Regions from separate parts of the Vibrio sp. QJM3NY_35 genome, predicted to be linked through region 3. Evidence: predicted binding sites of a transcription regulator. Region 3 holds the regulator's gene; each other region holds the start of a gene.
What was found. The regulator PurR, encoded in region 3, represses purine synthesis genes. The targets are predictions, from matches to a motif close to TNANGNAAACGTTTNCNTNA.
Positions count from the first base shown of each region.

Region 1: the regulator PurR is predicted to act here: its motif matches at 2,815-2,834, upstream of purL (phosphoribosylformylglycinamidine synthase).
Region 2: the regulator PurR is predicted to act here: its motif matches at 3,651-3,670, upstream of AC3CH3_RS09075 (phosphoribosylaminoimidazolesuccinocarboxamide synthase).

Region 1 covers NZ_CM173507.1:775,177-780,636, forward strand. Annotated here, with positions in the region: gene tadA (tRNA adenosine(34) deaminase TadA) at 1-599, shown strand, start outside; gene AC3CH3_RS03480 (hypothetical protein) at 661-792, opposite strand; gene mltF (membrane-bound lytic murein transglycosylase MltF) at 1,111-2,679, opposite strand; gene purL (phosphoribosylformylglycinamidine synthase) at 3,009-5,460, shown strand, end outside.
Region 2 covers NZ_CM173507.1:2,010,546-2,016,005, reverse strand. Annotated here, with positions in the region: gene AC3CH3_RS09085 (helicase-related protein) at 1-1,715, shown strand, start outside; gene AC3CH3_RS09080 (hypothetical protein) at 1,919-2,296, shown strand; gene AC3CH3_RS09075 (phosphoribosylaminoimidazolesuccinocarboxamide synthase) at 2,449-3,552, opposite strand; gene AC3CH3_RS09070 (SulA-like leucine-rich domain-containing protein) at 3,861-4,268, opposite strand; gene AC3CH3_RS09065 (hypothetical protein) at 4,559-4,747, opposite strand; gene AC3CH3_RS09060 (tetratricopeptide repeat protein) at 4,913-5,460, opposite strand, start outside.
Region 3 covers NZ_CM173507.1:2,213,223-2,218,682, reverse strand. Annotated here, with positions in the region: gene AC3CH3_RS09945 (putative signal transducing protein) at 1-246, opposite strand, end outside; gene AC3CH3_RS09940 (TVP38/TMEM64 family protein) at 294-974, opposite strand; gene AC3CH3_RS09935 (TfoX/Sxy family DNA transformation protein) at 1,098-1,688, opposite strand; cyclic di-GMP riboswitch class I at 1,816-1,901, opposite strand; gene purR (HTH-type transcriptional repressor PurR) at 2,072-3,076, opposite strand; gene torD (molecular chaperone TorD) at 3,392-4,039, opposite strand; gene torR (two-component system response regulator TorR) at 4,297-5,010, shown strand; gene elyC (envelope biogenesis factor ElyC) at 5,176-5,460, opposite strand, start outside.

The DNA.
Region 1 (5,460 bases), 1.4 Mb from region 3:
ACCGCATACCTAATTTCGTTTTAATCCTTTGTTTTCTGGAGTTCCCTTTGTCAGACCATCAATTCACCCCTCAAGATGAAATCTTCATGCGACGCGCCATCGAGGTAGCGAAGCAAGCAGAGAGTGAGGGAGAGGTTCCTGTGGGTGCCATATTAGTGAAAGATGGGGAGATTATCTCTGAAGGGTGGAACCGTTCGATTGGCAGCCACGATGCAACGGCACACGCAGAAATTGAAACTCTGCGTAAAGCGGGTCAAACCTTAGAAAACTATCGCCTGCTCGATACCACTTTATACGTCACGCTCGAGCCTTGCCCAATGTGTGCAGGTGCTTTGCTACACAGCCGAGTAAAGCGCATTGTGTTTGGCGCTCCAGACTTAAAAGCGGGCGCTGCAGGTACAGTGTTGAATTTGTTTGAAAGTCAGGCCTCATACCACTATGCCGACGTTGAACATGGCTTGTTAGAGGAAGAGTGCCGTGAGCAATTACAATCGTTTTTCAAGCGTCGTAGAAAAGAGATAAAAGAGAAGCGCAAGCAAGAACGTCTGCTGGAAGAGCAGCGTGTAGAAGCAGATATGAAGGCTGGTAACAAGAAGTAGCAGCGAGCTATCGGCACTCTCAATCGCACGAGTGCCAAGCAAACTGACTTGGTAATTACATTTACTCAGCAATCATCTGCATGAAAGCGCGATTGCGCCAAATGATCTTCTTCTTATTATTTGAAAGCATACGCTTACGACGGTTTGCAGCAACGGTCTTATCAAGGCGTTTCGATTTCAGTTTCTTCATCATTTCAATGATTTCCTATGTGTCGTCTGACTTTTTAGTTTGGACTAACGATTTAATTATAGTGTTATTCGTTTGTTTGGCCTGTCGCACACTTGGCTTACTTAGAAGAGCTGTTCTAGTCTAAAGCCAAGCTCGTTGTGCAACAGAGCATAATCTTGATTGTGGTGTGCCGTTATAAGGTTCGATTGTTACTGCAATATGACACTCGAGATCTCATCATCATCTTCTTGCCTGCTTCCCTTATCCCCCTTAGTGACGAAAGAAGAGTCGAAAAAAGACAATAAAAAAGAGCAATGCTAGATGGCATTGCTCTTTTGGGTTTTACTGTGAAGGCTCAGAACTGCTTACTGTCGACTGAGCTGCGCTGATACTCGATTCAGCACCTGAGGTTTCTAAAGGTGGGATCACCACTAAACCTTCAAGGGTCGCTTCTTGTTCTTTATTGCGCTTATTTACATGGCCAATAATGCTTTGGTAATAACGGCGAATGTTTTCAACGTAGTTTCTCGCTTCATCACCACGCGCATACCCATATCGAGTTTGGCTGTAGTATTTCTTCTGTCTCAATAGAGGTAATCTGTCTTTCACATCGCCCCAAGCATCAGGATCTCCTCCTTGTGCCTTCGTGAGGCGACGCGCGTCCATCATGTGCCCGTAACCGACATTGTATGAAGCAAGTGCAAACCAGATCTTTTCGTGTTGAGTGATTGAATCTGGTACTCGGTTCACGATACGACGCAGGTACTCAACACCGCCTTGTACCGACTGTTTCGGGTCGAGACGGTTGGTTACCCCAACACTCTTCGCGGTGGGCAGTGTCAACATCATCATGCCACGAACCCCCGTTGGTGAGCGCGCAACAGGGTTCCAGTGTGATTCTTGGTAGGCCAAAGCGGCAATCAAGCGCCAATCAAATTCTTGAGAGTACTTTTGAAATAGCGGTGACCATTTTGGCAACTTGCTGTCCAGTGCGCGGATAAAGGCGCGAGTATCAACGTAGTCAAAAGTGCCGATATGGCCGATGTATTTCTCTTCTAGTGAAGCCAGTTCACCAGACTGTTTTAGGTTACCGAAGAACTCAATCAACAGAGCATAAAGGCGTTCATCTTCAGACTTCTGTAAATACCAAGAGATAGGTTGGTCTTCTGTCAGTTCAAAAGCCAAAGCTACGTCTGGGTATAAACGTTGTGCCAGTGATAGCTCAATTGAGTCTGCAACCGTAAATAAGCGCTCGCCAGTCGAGACTTCTTTAAGCAGGTCGTTGATATCAGCATTGCCGACCGCATCATAGATGAAGTCATCGTGTGTTTTCTGCAGCTGTTTTAGTGTTGGCTCAAAGTGTGAGTCTTTTACTACAACCAAAGATGGCGTTAATGTGTCAGTAGACGCCGCCTCTTCTGATTCAGTTTGCGCTTTAACAAAGTCAGCCTGACGCTCATTCTCAAAATTGATCAGTTGTTCAAGGTTTCTTGGTCGCCACTGGCCTTTTTTGTATACGACCTGTTGGCTTACATAGTAATAAGCAGGCGCAGCGCGATAAGCGCGTGTCAGTTTGTTGTTCTGCGTTAAGCCGGTCGCGATAAGATCGATCTCACCTTTCTGCAGTGCAGGGAACAAGCCAGACAAACGGTAAGCAGGTTTAACCTCAAGCTTTACACCAAGCTCCTGCGCAAATTCACGAGCTAACTCGTAATCTAAGCCAGCAGGGCCATCAGGACCGATGTAATAAGAGAGTTGGTTATTTAGGGTGCCGACACGAAGAACGCCACGATCTCGTATCTGCTCAAGGACACTTTTAGGTTCAGATTCAATCTGACATCCAGCCAACCCAAATAGGGCGATGGCCAGCAGAAGGAACTTAGACGAAAAGATGAGCGTAAATTTAGGAATCAAAATGAAATCTCGAAAAGTGGAAGCCCCTTTATACCAAACCCCGCAAGGCTGGCAAAGCAGGTTTAATTAAACAGTTGTAAAAGTGGTGATAAATGCAGCAAAAGTACCATTTACGCAGAAAGATAAAAAAAATCACGCAAACGGTTGCTTTTGGTGTTACGTCACAAAAAGAAATGCTTTATAATGCGCTCGCATTGAAGAGGTGGAATCGGCATAGGTTTGGCAACCTTCGGGAATAGCTTCGAAGAAAACAGTTAGGTTGTCCCTATAACCCACTGAATTTATTCCAATACTACCTTAATCAACTGCATAAGAGACGTAAGCACATGAGAATTTTGCGTGGCTCCCCAGCTCTATCTGAGTTTCGTGTTAACAAGCTTTTAGAGCTTTGTCGTGAATTAAGCTTACCTGTAACAGGTATTTACGCTGAGTTTGCCCACTTTGCTGATCTAACGGCAGACCTAGATGAGTCTGAAGTTGAGAAGCTAGAGAAGCTACTGACTTACGGTCCAACGATTGAAGAGCATGAACCTGAAGGTTTACTGCTGCTTGCAACGCCACGCCCGGGCACTATCTCGCCTTGGTCTTCAAAATCAACAGATATCGCACACAACTGCGGACTGGCTAAAGTGTCACGTCTAGAGCGCGGTACTGCTTTCTACATTGAAACCTCTACTGAACTTTCTGAGCTTCAACTTGTTGAGCTGAAAGCAATCCTACACGACCGTATGATGGAAGTGGTTTTCACTGACTTCGAATCAGCGGTGGCACTATTTAGAGTTGCTGAGCCTGCTCCTTATGCGGAAGTTGACCTATTAACTGGTGGACGTAAAGCGCTTGAAGAAGCAAACGTTACCCTAGGTCTAGCACTTGCAGAAGATGAGATTGATTACCTTCTTGAAAGCTTTACTGAGAAGCTAGGTCGTAACCCGGCTGACATCGAGCTAATGATGTTTGCACAAGCGAACTCAGAGCACTGTCGTCACAAGATCTTTAACGCTGATTGGACTATCGATGGCGTTAAGCAAGAAAAATCATTGTTCAAGATGATTAAGAACACCTTTGAAACGACACCAGAACACGTTCTGTCTGCTTATAAAGATAACGCAGCGGTAATGACCGGTTCTGAAGTGGGTCGTTTCTTCCCAGATCCAGAAACTCGCCAATACAACTACCACCAAGAAAAAACACACATCTTGATGAAAGTTGAAACGCATAACCATCCAACGGCAATCTCTCCATGGCCGGGCGCATCAACAGGTTCAGGCGGCGAAATCCGTGATGAAGGCGCAACCGGTATTGGTGGTAAGCCAAAAGCTGGCCTTGTTGCTTTCTCTGTATCTAACCTTAAGATCCCGAACTTCGTTCAACCTTGGGAAACTGACTTTGGTAAGCCGAGCCGTATCGTTACTGCTTTGGATATCATGCTTGAAGGTCCTCTTGGTGGCGCAGCATTCAACAACGAATTTGGTCGTCCAAACCTATTAGGTTACTTCCGTACATACGAAGAGAAAGTAAACTCTCACGCAGGCGAAGAAGTGCGTGGGTACCATAAACCAATCATGCTTGCTGGCGGCCTAGGTAACATCCGTGATGATCATGTTCAGAAGAAAGAGATCCCAGTAGGCGCAAGCCTAATCGTTCTTGGTGGTCCAGCAATGAACATCGGCCTTGGTGGAGGTGCTGCATCTTCAATGGATTCGGGTTCATCTTCTGAAGACCTAGATTTCGCTTCTGTACAACGTGAAAACCCAGAGATGGAACGTCGTTGTCAGGAAGTTATCGACCGTTGTTGGCAGCTTGGTGATGCGAACCCAATCGCATTCATCCACGATGTGGGCGCGGGCGGTATCTCGAATGCTCTTCCTGAGCTAGTCGACGACGGCGAGCGTGGCGGTATCTTTAATCTACGTGACGTACCAAACGATGAGCCGGGCATGAGCCCACTTGAGATCTGGTGTAACGAATCTCAAGAGCGTTACGTTATGGCGGTTGCTGATAAAGACATGGCAACGTTCGACGCGATTTGTAAACGTGAACGCGCACCATATGCAGTGGTGGGTAAAGCAACAGAAGAGCGTGATCTGAAACTAGAAGATTCACACTTCGACAACACGCCAATCGACATGCCTATGGACATCCTATTAGGTAAAACACCTAAGATGCACCGTGACGCGAAGACGCTAAAAGCAAACAATCCTGCGATTGACCGTTCTTGTATCGAACTAAACGAAGCGGTTGACCGTATTCTTCGCTTACCAACAGTGGCAGAGAAAACATTCCTAATCACTATCGGTGACCGCTCGGTAACTGGCCTTGTGGCTCGTGATCAAATGGTTGGCCCATGGCAGGTTCCTGTTGCTAACTGTGCGGTAACTGCAGCAAGTTACGACTCTTACCACGGTGAGGCAATGTCTCTTGGTGAGCGTACGCCAGTGGCACTACTAGACTTCGGCGCATCGGCTCGTCTAGCGGTTGGTGAAGCAATCACTAACATCGCAGCGACGAACATCGGTGATATCAAACACATTAAATTGTCAGCTAACTGGATGTCTCCAGCAGGTCACCCTGGTGAAGATGCAGGCCTTTACGAAGCGGTTAAAGCCGTGGGTGAAGAACTATGTCCGGCACTGGGTCTAACTATCCCTGTGGGTAAAGATTCTATGTCGATGAAGACTAAGTGGGAAGAGAACGGCGAGCAGAAAGAAGTCACATCTCCGCTATCTCTTGTTATCACTGCGTTTGCACGTGTTGAAGATGTTCGTAAGACGATTACGC
Region 2 (5,460 bases), 200 kb from region 3:
AACAAGCCTTAGCGAAAAATCCAGATATCCAAGTCATTAAATTGCATGCGTCGGTCAGTGATAAAGAGCGAGATTTAGCGTTATCGGGTCGGAATATCGATACTGCAGGTAATGGTTTGAGAAAGGTCATTCTTGCGACCAACGTTGCAGAAACCTCATTAACCATTCCTGACATAGGTGTGGTGATAGATTCAGGATTAGAAAGGCGCACTGTTCAGCGTAATGGCAGAACAACTCTGATGCTTAAATCCATATCACGAGCCAGTGCCAAACAACGAGCTGGCCGCGCGGGTAGGGTCATGGACGGCGTTTGTGTGCGTCTATATGGTGAGCATGCGGCGTTAGAGTTAGTCACACCGCCTGAATTGCAGCGTGAAGAGCTGACCGAGCCTATGTTGGCCGCGGCATGTTGTGGATCTCCGCTTGAGAGTTTGTCTTTCCTCGATCCTATTCCTGAGAAGTCGCTAAATAGCGCAACTCAAACCTTGCTGACGATGGAAGCAATTAACGGCAACCATCAAATTACCGAGCATGGCAAAAAGCTGTATCCGTTGCCGATTGACGCTTTGTATGCCGATATCGTTACTCGAATCAAAACCAAAGCATTAAAAGAAGCGATGGTCGATCTCACGGCGGCGCTATCTGTTCCTGCTCGCCTATATCAGTTACCTAATAATGCAGAACATCTAGAAGCGCTCGCTCAACAAGAAAAAGAAGAGTGTGATTTATCCCTGTTAATTCAGATTGTTCGCGGTCGTGATTATCCGCATCTTGAAATAGACCAGCAGGCTTTGAATGAAGCCCAAGGTTTGGCGAAGCAAATGCGTGAGGTGTTTGAACTTCCCCAGTTAGAGGTTGCCTCTCGCTATCAACGTACCGCTCTACTTGAAACTATTATTCAGTTGCACCCTGAATTGGTGTTTGTACGCCGACTGAAAAGGAAAGAAGCGTTTGCCAACGGGATGTTAGAGGTTGTACTTGGTCGCCAAAATCGTTTCCCTGACAATGCGCAAGCGATGTTGGTGTTGGACACTCACAGCTTACCGGGAAGAGGGGTTAAGCAAACACTGACCTTAGCGACGGTCACTGCACCTATTCCTCTTGAGCTTATAGTTGATGCTGAGTTAGGAGATTGGGAGCAAGGTGAAACCGTTGTGAATGATGATGGCGTCTTTACCGAGATGGCGTTGATGTACGCAGGCCGCACGATTACAACCAAGCTTGTCGCGGCTGAAGGGCAACTATCATTAAAGCCTATCGTCGATCTCGTGGTAAGTGGTGCTCAACTTCCTGGTTTTGCAAAGGTTCGCACTCAAGAGATTAAGCATTGGCAGCTGTATGTGAAACTCGGTCTCGATGAGCCAACACAATACACACCAGAAATTGAGAACATTAACTTTGAGCTATGGTTTATAGAGCAGCTTGAAGTGTTAGGGGTTACTGATGTCAGCGAATTGGAAATGTTTGACCACTCAGACATACCGTTCGATGGCATTCCAACTTGGCTCTATTCAGAATTTTCGGAAAAATACCCGTTTGCATTGAGCCTTGCCGACTTGCAACTCGATGTAGAATACTTGCCCGCGAGAAAGCTGATTTACGTTCACTATCAATCGGGTAGTCGAAAGTTATCGCCAAAACGTTGGGAGCTGCCGACATGGTCAGGCTGGCGCATTCAGTACAAAAAAGCGAGCCGAATAATTGATATCAAATAGATGGATAAGTTTTATCTCTAAAATATTAATCAAATAGGTGCATATATGATTTTTCAGTGCTTATTTTGTTACAAGTTTGATTTTTATATGCCTTTTTAACCAATCAAAAGGTCATAAAAGACTATTCTTCTATATCCTATTGCTATAAAGAAAGAGTTGATAGATATTGAGTATATTGTGTTGCCAAAGTGTCGGGGGACATCATGGATAAACAGGAAGAGACGCGTGTAGAGTTCGATTACACAACATTTCTTGGCGCCTCATGCAGTAAAAAATGGACTTTTCTGGAAGCACTCACCACAATTGCGCCAGTATTCAGTACCGTCTGGCGAGATAGCATTAAAGAGCTAGCAAGCCCTGAAGATCGTTTATGGCAGATGGCATTGAAATCAATGTCGACGCGTAAAAGTGATGAGTCGAATATTGTGACCTTACTCAAGCTCGCGAAGCTGGAAGGAATCAATGAGCTCAAAGTAGTGATGCCATATTCTCTTGAAGAAGAGCAGATCGAGTATATTGAATCGCGCAGTCATTTAGTGATTGCGGGTAATTCTGGAGAAGAGTTCACGATTAGGCTGTAACTTCAGTTTGCCTATAACCTCTTTCAGGAATAGTAAAACGCACACGTAAAAAGGGCCTCAAATATTGAGGCCCTTTTAGTATCTAAAACTTGTGTATACGAGCTTATTAGCTTTCTAGCTTTTTACTTTGAGATAAAGAAGCAATAAAGCGACTAGTCGATTAGCCCATAGTCAGCGCGCAGAACATCAATGATCTCTTGCTTAGGATTTTCGCTCAAGACAATCTCAGCACCTGTGATTTTCGCAGCGATATCAAGGTAAGTACGAGACAGAGACATTAGCGAATCAAGAGGTAGTTCATTGTCACGAGCTAGTGCTTCACGTTCTGGCATACGTTCTTTGTTCAATAGAATGTCGGCATCAGGGAAGTAGTTAAGCAAGAACTGACGGAAGCCTTCTTTTGAGTTCTCAACGATGTTGCCGTTGTTGTATTCCTGAGTATCCCAAATGCGAGATGAATCTGGAGTACCAACTTCGTCCATGTAGATAAGTTTTTCTTTGCCCTGAGCATCGTTGACGTAACCAAATTCAAACTTAGTGTCGACAAAGGTTTGGTCTACTTTCGCCAGTGCTTGGCTGATCACGTTGAAGCCTTCTTTTAGCAGCTTCTCGTAATGCGCGATGTCACTTGCTTGAGTAAAGTTGAACGCTGCGAAGTTATCTTCGATGTTGTTACGTGTGATGTTCACATCGTCAGCTTCTGGAACACCAGGGATACCTTTCAAAATCCCTTTTGTTGAAGGCGTGATAAGTAGCTCAGGCAGCTTCTTGTCTTTCTCTAGGCCTTCAGGTATCTCAATACCGCAGAATTCACGTTCGCCGTTCGCGTAAGCACGCCACATAGAACCAGTGATGTATTGACGACAAATCGCTTCAATCATTACAGGGCGAGCTTTTTGTACAATCCATACGAATGGGTGAGGGATATCAAGGATATGACTGTCAGCAAGGCCGTTGTCTTTAAACAATTTGAACCAGTGGTTAGAGATAGCATTTAGAGCTGCTCCCTTACCTGGAACACCTTTCAGATTCCCTTCACCACGCCAGATACAATCAAATGCAGAGATACGGTCACTGATCACCATGATTGCTAAAGGCGCATCTGGTGCTACATCGTAACCTTTCTCTTTAATTAGTCGTTGGCTATCTTCTTCAGTTAACCAGTAGACCGAACGAACCTTGCCACTGTGGACAGGTTTATCAGTACGGATTGGTAGGTCATCATTTACGGCAAGAACTTGATCAGCAAGGCTCATTTAGACATTCCTATTTTTTATCAAACGTCATACAGAGAAGTGCGGTGTGCACATGATTAGACGGGCATTATACCCAATCTACTATTTGCTTCCAGAGAAAAAGCAAACGATTGCTAAATCTGTTGATCAAATAAAAACCCCCGCCTAACAATCCGCTAAAAATTTGGCGAATTGTAGGGCAGGGGAAGGCAGTATATTTGGACTGTGTTTTGGAGCTATGCTGTTAAGTTAACTTAAGTTTGTTAGCTAAAAGATTAAGCTATGTTTGTGGACCGTGTTTTTGAGCCAAATGTTATTAAGCATATGGTCTAGTGAATACGCTCTGAATTTGCATCCATAAAGAAGACTTCACATTGAAAGCGTAACCCCAATGTTCTTAGGTACTGTTGGCTGAACTGATCAATCGATGAACTTGCAACTATCGCACTTGCATTCTTAGATCGAATGGCTTTCTCGACAGTCTCTACCTCAGTCATTTGATGAGAGGCTTTCATATGAATAACGCGGTCGCAGCAAACATTATGTTGCTTAAGCTGCTTAGCCGATGGTCTTGGTGTTTGAGCCGTAAACAGTAACCACTGATGTTGATTGGACAGCAACGCCATTCTTGCAAACAACGCTTCCTCGTTTGAATTTTTGCTTTTACGAGAAACTGATGTAAATGCGCAGTGAACTAGCGGGCTAGAGTGTTGGGCTTTAACGTGTGCTTGAATCATTTTGCTGTCCTTATATACATGCTGTATGTGTATACAGTAGTTTTAGTCGCTTATAAGATCAAGCGTTTTTTGCGGGATTATTGGACGATTTAGTTTGTAATTATGGATGGAAAACAATTAAATCATTGAAATAATGCGATAAATTAAATTTGAATGAATTTACTGTCTTGTCTCATAAGTTGAAAAAATGTGAGCTTTATACATCTGTATAGAAGAGAGAAGAGAGAAGATCTAAAACCGCAGGCACAAAAAAAGCGCCTTAGGCGCTTTCTTATATTTCACGGTGTTGCTTATCTCAATGTCGCTTGGGAGAGTTTTGCTCTCATTTCCATTTCACCAATATTGAACTGGCGAACATCAATGGTTGCAATATCATTGCATTCTTTACATGCATGATGACACTTACCATCTAGGTAGTCGTGCTTTTTAACTAGGCTTGGCTTTTTGCACCAATCACAAACGCCTTCTATTGTGAACATATTCTCTCCTCACCTGTTTAAGTCAGGTGTATTTTCGGCGCAGATTATGACACAAGTAAGACCCATTAGTTAATAGTTTGTTACCCATTTTTGAGAGGGGGATCGATTGCAACACCAATAAAATCGATATCTTTAAGAGCTTGAAAAATGAATATGTGTATTTGTTTACGGTCTTGTAACATTTTGTGAAATGGTTTTTAGCGCATTGTTCAAACGTTTCATTTCTTCGTCACATCCGTGACCATCTGGATGGTAGATCTTTGATAGCTGTTTGTATCGGATCTTGATGCTTTTCTGGTCAGGAATTGAGCTGGGCGTGTAGCCAAATAGCGCGCAAGCCACCTGTAAATGACTTAGACCTTTGCTGTTTTTCTGCTTTTTCAATTCGTGGAACATAGTGTGCAGCTGGCGTTTTTGCTGCTTAATCGTAAGGTCCTTCGAGCTAAGCTGTGCTTCAAGTGATTGTTGTTGCTGTCGCGAATCACCCGACTTTAGAGCTTGTCTTTTTCTTGAGATAACGAGCGTCGCAATGATGCTGACCATTGAAATCAACACGGCTAAGGCTGTGCCAATCAGATAGTCTGAATGCGTTAGGTTAGAACTGGAGAGGTTAGAGCGTGATGCTTGGTTAGATTGAACGTGCTTAGATAACCCCTGACTTGTGTCTATTTCAGAGTCGATGCTGTCATCGAGCTGTTCTATTGAAGAGATCT
Region 3 (5,460 bases):
ACAACGCCACTCTTCATAGATGATCGAATCTTGCTGCTTTTGGTAGTCATTGACGAGCATGCGAGCTTCACTGGCCAATTCTGGCTCATATAACCACACGTAAGGGTCAGTTTCTTCCGTAAATGGGATTTCCCCCTTCAATCCGAACAATCCCTCACCACGAACTTCACAGGCAATATTCTCGCTTTCTAATAATCCACAGATGATATGAGCTTCTGTCGGATTCGATGCACTGAAGATTTTCATTGAAATAGAACCTTATTCGGCTATCTGTGTTATTTAGCTATTATAAATTATTCAGCTACGGGCGCTGAGCGAAACTTACCCATCAACCATTTAGCAACTATTGGGAATATCCCCAATAACGCAAATGACAATAGTACTGAAGGGGAGACGATGCCCGAAAGTGAATCAATTTCTGCGAGCTGAGTACCAGCATTCAAGAAAACCGCCGTCCCCGGTAACATCCCGATTTGACTCGTAATGTAGTAACGACTCACTGACATCGGTGTTAGACCCATCAATAGGTTAATAAGGAAAAATGGGAATACAGGGATCAGACGCAGAGAAAATAGGTAAAACGCGCCGTCTTTTTCAACCCCCTTGTTAATTGTCGCCAATTTGTCACCAAACTTGGTTTGAATCCAGTCACGCAATAGGTAACGGCTACTTAAGAAGGCTAAAGTCGCACCGATCGCACTCGCGAAAGATACCAGCAGCAAGCTATTCCAGAAGCCAAATAGAGCAGCTCCAAGCAGGGTAACAACAGCGGCGCCAGGAATTGAGAAAGCAGTGATCATTACATACGCAACAAAATAGATAGCGGCAGCAGCAATAAAGTTGCTGTCAATATAGTCATTTAAAACGGCTTGTTGGGCCTTAGCATTTTCAAGCGTGAGGTATTGACCAAAATTGACGCCTAACAAGACGATGGTTACTACCAATATAATACCCAATATCATTTTCTTACTCATTGATACTTCCTCTAAATTTTCAATGCATATCGATAGTATAGATAGACAGGTAAAGCTTAGATTAACTTTCAGCAGATATAAAAAAAGCCGCAAAAAATGCGGCTTAGTTATGTAGATACAATGTTAATTGACGCGATTGATAAGCTCTTCACGACGCTGCTGCGGTATAACTGACCAATGTGTACCATTGATCGCACCTTCTAGCGCCCAAAGTAGTTCAATACTGACAGAAGACGCATGCGATTCTTTGATGGCGTTAAATGCGTTTACAGAGCCAGATTCATATAAACGTTCTACAGAATCGATCCCTGCCTTTTTCAACATACGCTCGGTAGCGAGTCGAAGATTAGGCAGATCTTTGAGTCGGGTCGGCTTAGCAGAAGACTGCTCAGCTTTTTCTTCTTTAGCAAAACCTAGAGACGTGGTTGCAAGCTGCAAGATTTTCTCTTGGTCTTGCCAGAGGCCTTCAGGTAAAGCGAAATATTTAGTAACGACAGGGAAACCACGTTTTTTGTAGACGTACGGTTGAAACCCTTGTTGTTCGAATTGTTTCGTTGTGCCTTTGTCTGCGCGTATGTGCAACTGGTCATTTACAACCAGAGCAAACATAGTGTCATCAGCAAAAAGACCGAAGCCACCAAACATTGAGCGTGATTTTATTTTTCCTAGGGACTCAAATAACTTCATCGAGTCCTTTAGTATCGGTTTATCCATGTTATTTATCTCGGTGTATTTGAACTACGCCACCAAATAAGCAGGTCCGAGAGATTAGCAAAATGTTGCAATTAAATTGTCAATAAGCCGTAAATTACCAAATTATTAGTAGTTACTGCATTTTGCCATCGGTAACCCCGCTACCATACCAACGAGTGGTTTAGGCCGGAAGCTTTGCGTCTCACTCTTTCGAGTGGTTTGCCCTGTGCGTGACTGATTGAATAGAATAAAGTTTTTGTTGAATGAAGCTCACAGTTGATATTTCAAAATGTGATATTGCTTCAATTAATGATCTTTCTGTTGTGCATCTGGGTTCATTATAGTTGCTGATAAAAAAAGCGCACCTAAAGGTGCGCTTGATGAAATTAAACTCGAATTATCAATTAATTTAACGTTTTAACTGTGCTTCGTTCAACAATTTCAGGGTGCATTTCGAAGACGCGTTTTTCGTGGTCTTTGTCTTTGATGCGCTCTAATAGAATTTCGAATGCATTCTTACCAACACGACGTTTTGGTTGGTGAACGGTCGTTAGCGGCGGAGAGAAGTATTCAGCCAGTTCGATATTGTCGTAACCGATCACTGAGATATCTTCTGGAATGCGAATGCCTTTTTCTTGCAGGCGGCTCATTAAGCCGAGTGCCATTGTGTCGTTAAAGCAGAATACCGCTGTTGGACGATCTTCCATCTCAACGATTTGTTCTGCAGCAAGAACAGCCGTATCACACTCGAAGTTACCTTCGATGATCATATTTTCATCAGCAGAAATCTTTGCTTCATTCAGTGCGCGCTTGTAACCGGCAATACGTTCAACACATGCTGCTTTGTCTAAGTGGCCACTTAAACATGCAATCTTAGAGTGACCGCGTTCAATAAGGTATTTGGTCGCTAGGTAGCCACCTTCTTCAGAGTTATCGATGATCTTATCAGCCTGAGAGCTCTCTGGGCCCCAGTCCATGATAACTTTAGGGATGTCAGCGTGACGGTCTAACATCTCTCTTAGTTCTTCAGTTAGGTCAGAACACATAACTAAGATGCCATCTACACGTTTCTCTGCAAGCATTCGAATATAGTCACGTTGCTTCTCATAGATACCGCCCGTATTACACAGGATCAAAGTGTAACCTTGACGGTAGCAGTAGCTCTCAACACCATCGATAACTTCAGAGAAGAATAGGTTAGTTGATTGAGTCACTAGCATGCCGATGGTGCGTGTTGTATTACACTTCAAACTACGAGCGACAGCACTTGGTGCATAGTTCAGTTCATCTACGGCTTTGTTTACTTTTTCTTGAGTTGCTTCTGCAACAAAGCGAGTTTTGTTGATTACGTGAGAAACGGTTGTTGTTGATACGCCGGCTAAGCGAGCGACATCTTTTATAGTGGCCATGGTTTTATCCTATTAGAAGCTACTTTCCCAAAGTACGGAATAAAGTAGCCGTTAAGCTACCTAACTAAGAGCTTAAATTTGTAGGGCTCTTTGGGTACTAAAGTGCTAAAAAACAAAAAACCGCTATTGAGCGGCTTGTCTTAACACCGAAATGCTCTGAACTTTAATAAGCATAGCATTTCGTGAATGTTTCATATTTTATCGTTTGCGGTCACAATTTTAGACTGACTAGAAATTACTCGCAATAAAATTCACCCAGAAATCCGGGTGAATTGTCACATTCTACTGAATTTATTTACCTAGTCATCCAATAAGCTATTCACCAGCTAAATATTGAGTGTCTAATTGACAGAATGCGAGTAGCAAAGATGAGACGGAGGCGTAGAAACCGAATTCATCAACGTCATGACATTTCACGTTGAACTTTGGTACCCAAGTCAGCAGTTGTTGTTCGATAAACTGCTGTTGAACGGCAAATGAATTCTCTAGCTCTTCTTCAATATCCGTTTCGTTTGAACGAATGATCAAGTTACCAAGGAAATCGAGTTCGATAGCAATGTGGTCTGCTGGCTCTTTTAGATCTTGGTTCACCACTAAATTGTGCTTAGCCATGATCTCTTCCATATCTTTTGCAGGCTTATCATTCAAAAGGCCAGTTTCACCGATATACATAGAAGCGTAAGGAAGAGCACCGTGTTTATCTGTTTTTAAGAAAAGATCGCAAAAGTCTGCAGACAATTCTAGTTGAGCATCTTCACGTGTTTGTAGGCGGTTAAGCGCATCCACTAGCTTATCAATCGCTGGCTTTAGTGTTTCATTTTCGCCTAGACCAGTTAGGAAAGAACGAATTTCAACAGAGTGGTAGTGATCGAGTTCTTCTTGAGTCAGTTCTTTGGCGAACAAGCTTGATAGCCACCAGTATATTTCTGCTCTTTGCTCGTTGAACGCTTTCGTATCTTTCATTTAAATAATCCTAATATCATCTTTCGTCATACTTAGGGTATGAAGGCTAACTAAACAGTGATACTTATCGAACACAAAGTCACTCGTTAGTAGTAATACCTATATTGAATTGCGATGGACGATAAATAGCAAGGTTTAAGATTGTCTTGTATCAAAAAAAATCCATGTTTCTGGCTTTTATCTTCTGTACCACTAGAATTGTTACTAGTTATGAATAGAATAGTCACTGAAACTATTAAATAAGAAAAGTGGTGTAGATGAGCTATCACGTATTAGTCGTAGAAGATGATGTGGTAACCCGCAGTAAACTGGTTGGATACTTCCAGAACGAGGGTTATACAGTGAGCGAAGCAGAAAGCGGCGCTCAAATGAGAAACGTGTTAGAAGAAAACAACGTTGACCTCATTATGCTGGACATCAACTTACCAGGCGAAGATGGATTGATGCTAACTCGCGAATTACGCAGTCAATCAGACATTGGAATTATTTTAGTTACTGGACGCACGGATAGCATCGACAAGATCGTTGGCCTTGAAATGGGCGCTGACGATTACGTTACTAAACCCTTCGAACTTCGCGAGTTATTAGTTCGAGTTAAAAACCTACTTTGGCGTATCTCTGCTGCTCGTAAAACAGCAGCGGGCGCTGTAGAAGAAACATCAGATGAGTCTGTGGTTCGTTTTGGTGAGTGGACATTTGATATCCCTCGTCGTGCGTTAAGCAAAAACGGCGAACCGGTGAAACTGACCAAAGCAGAATACGAACTGCTAGTGGCGTTGTCTTCTTACCCTAACCAAGTATTAAGCCGCGAACGTATTCTGAATATGATCAGTCACCGAGTGGACGCGCCTAATGACCGTACTATCGACGTGCTGATTCGTCGTATGCGTGCAAAAATGGAGTTCGATCCTAAGAACCCACAAATTTTTGTGACGGTTCACGGTGAAGGTTACATGTTCGCTGGTGATTGATTTCCTTCGGGAGTGATTAATTAACAACGACATTTAAACGTAAAAAGCCGAGACATCATTGATGTCTCGGCTTTTTTATTACTCAGCTTTTACTGTTAACGACCAGAGAATCTACAAATACTTGGCGACTCTGTCTGCTCAGATGAGTTTAAAGATTCAATGGGCTTATTGAGGCTGAGCCGCAGAAACGTCACCGTCATCTTCAATTAAGCTGGAAGCTTCTGGAATAACAGGCTCTTCAACAATGTCATTGCTTGTATCTAGCCAATCACGCAGGCTTTGCCAAACCAATCCCATGGTTTCGTGCCAGTAACGCTCAGTCTGCTCAAGGTAAAGAGCTTTTGGCATGTACTTGTTCCAAGGCTCAACAATACCTTCTTGTGCAAGGTAGTTAGTTGGTGCCGGCAGTGGTTTCATTCCAGCAGCATTGAATTCGTTCAGTGCGCGAGT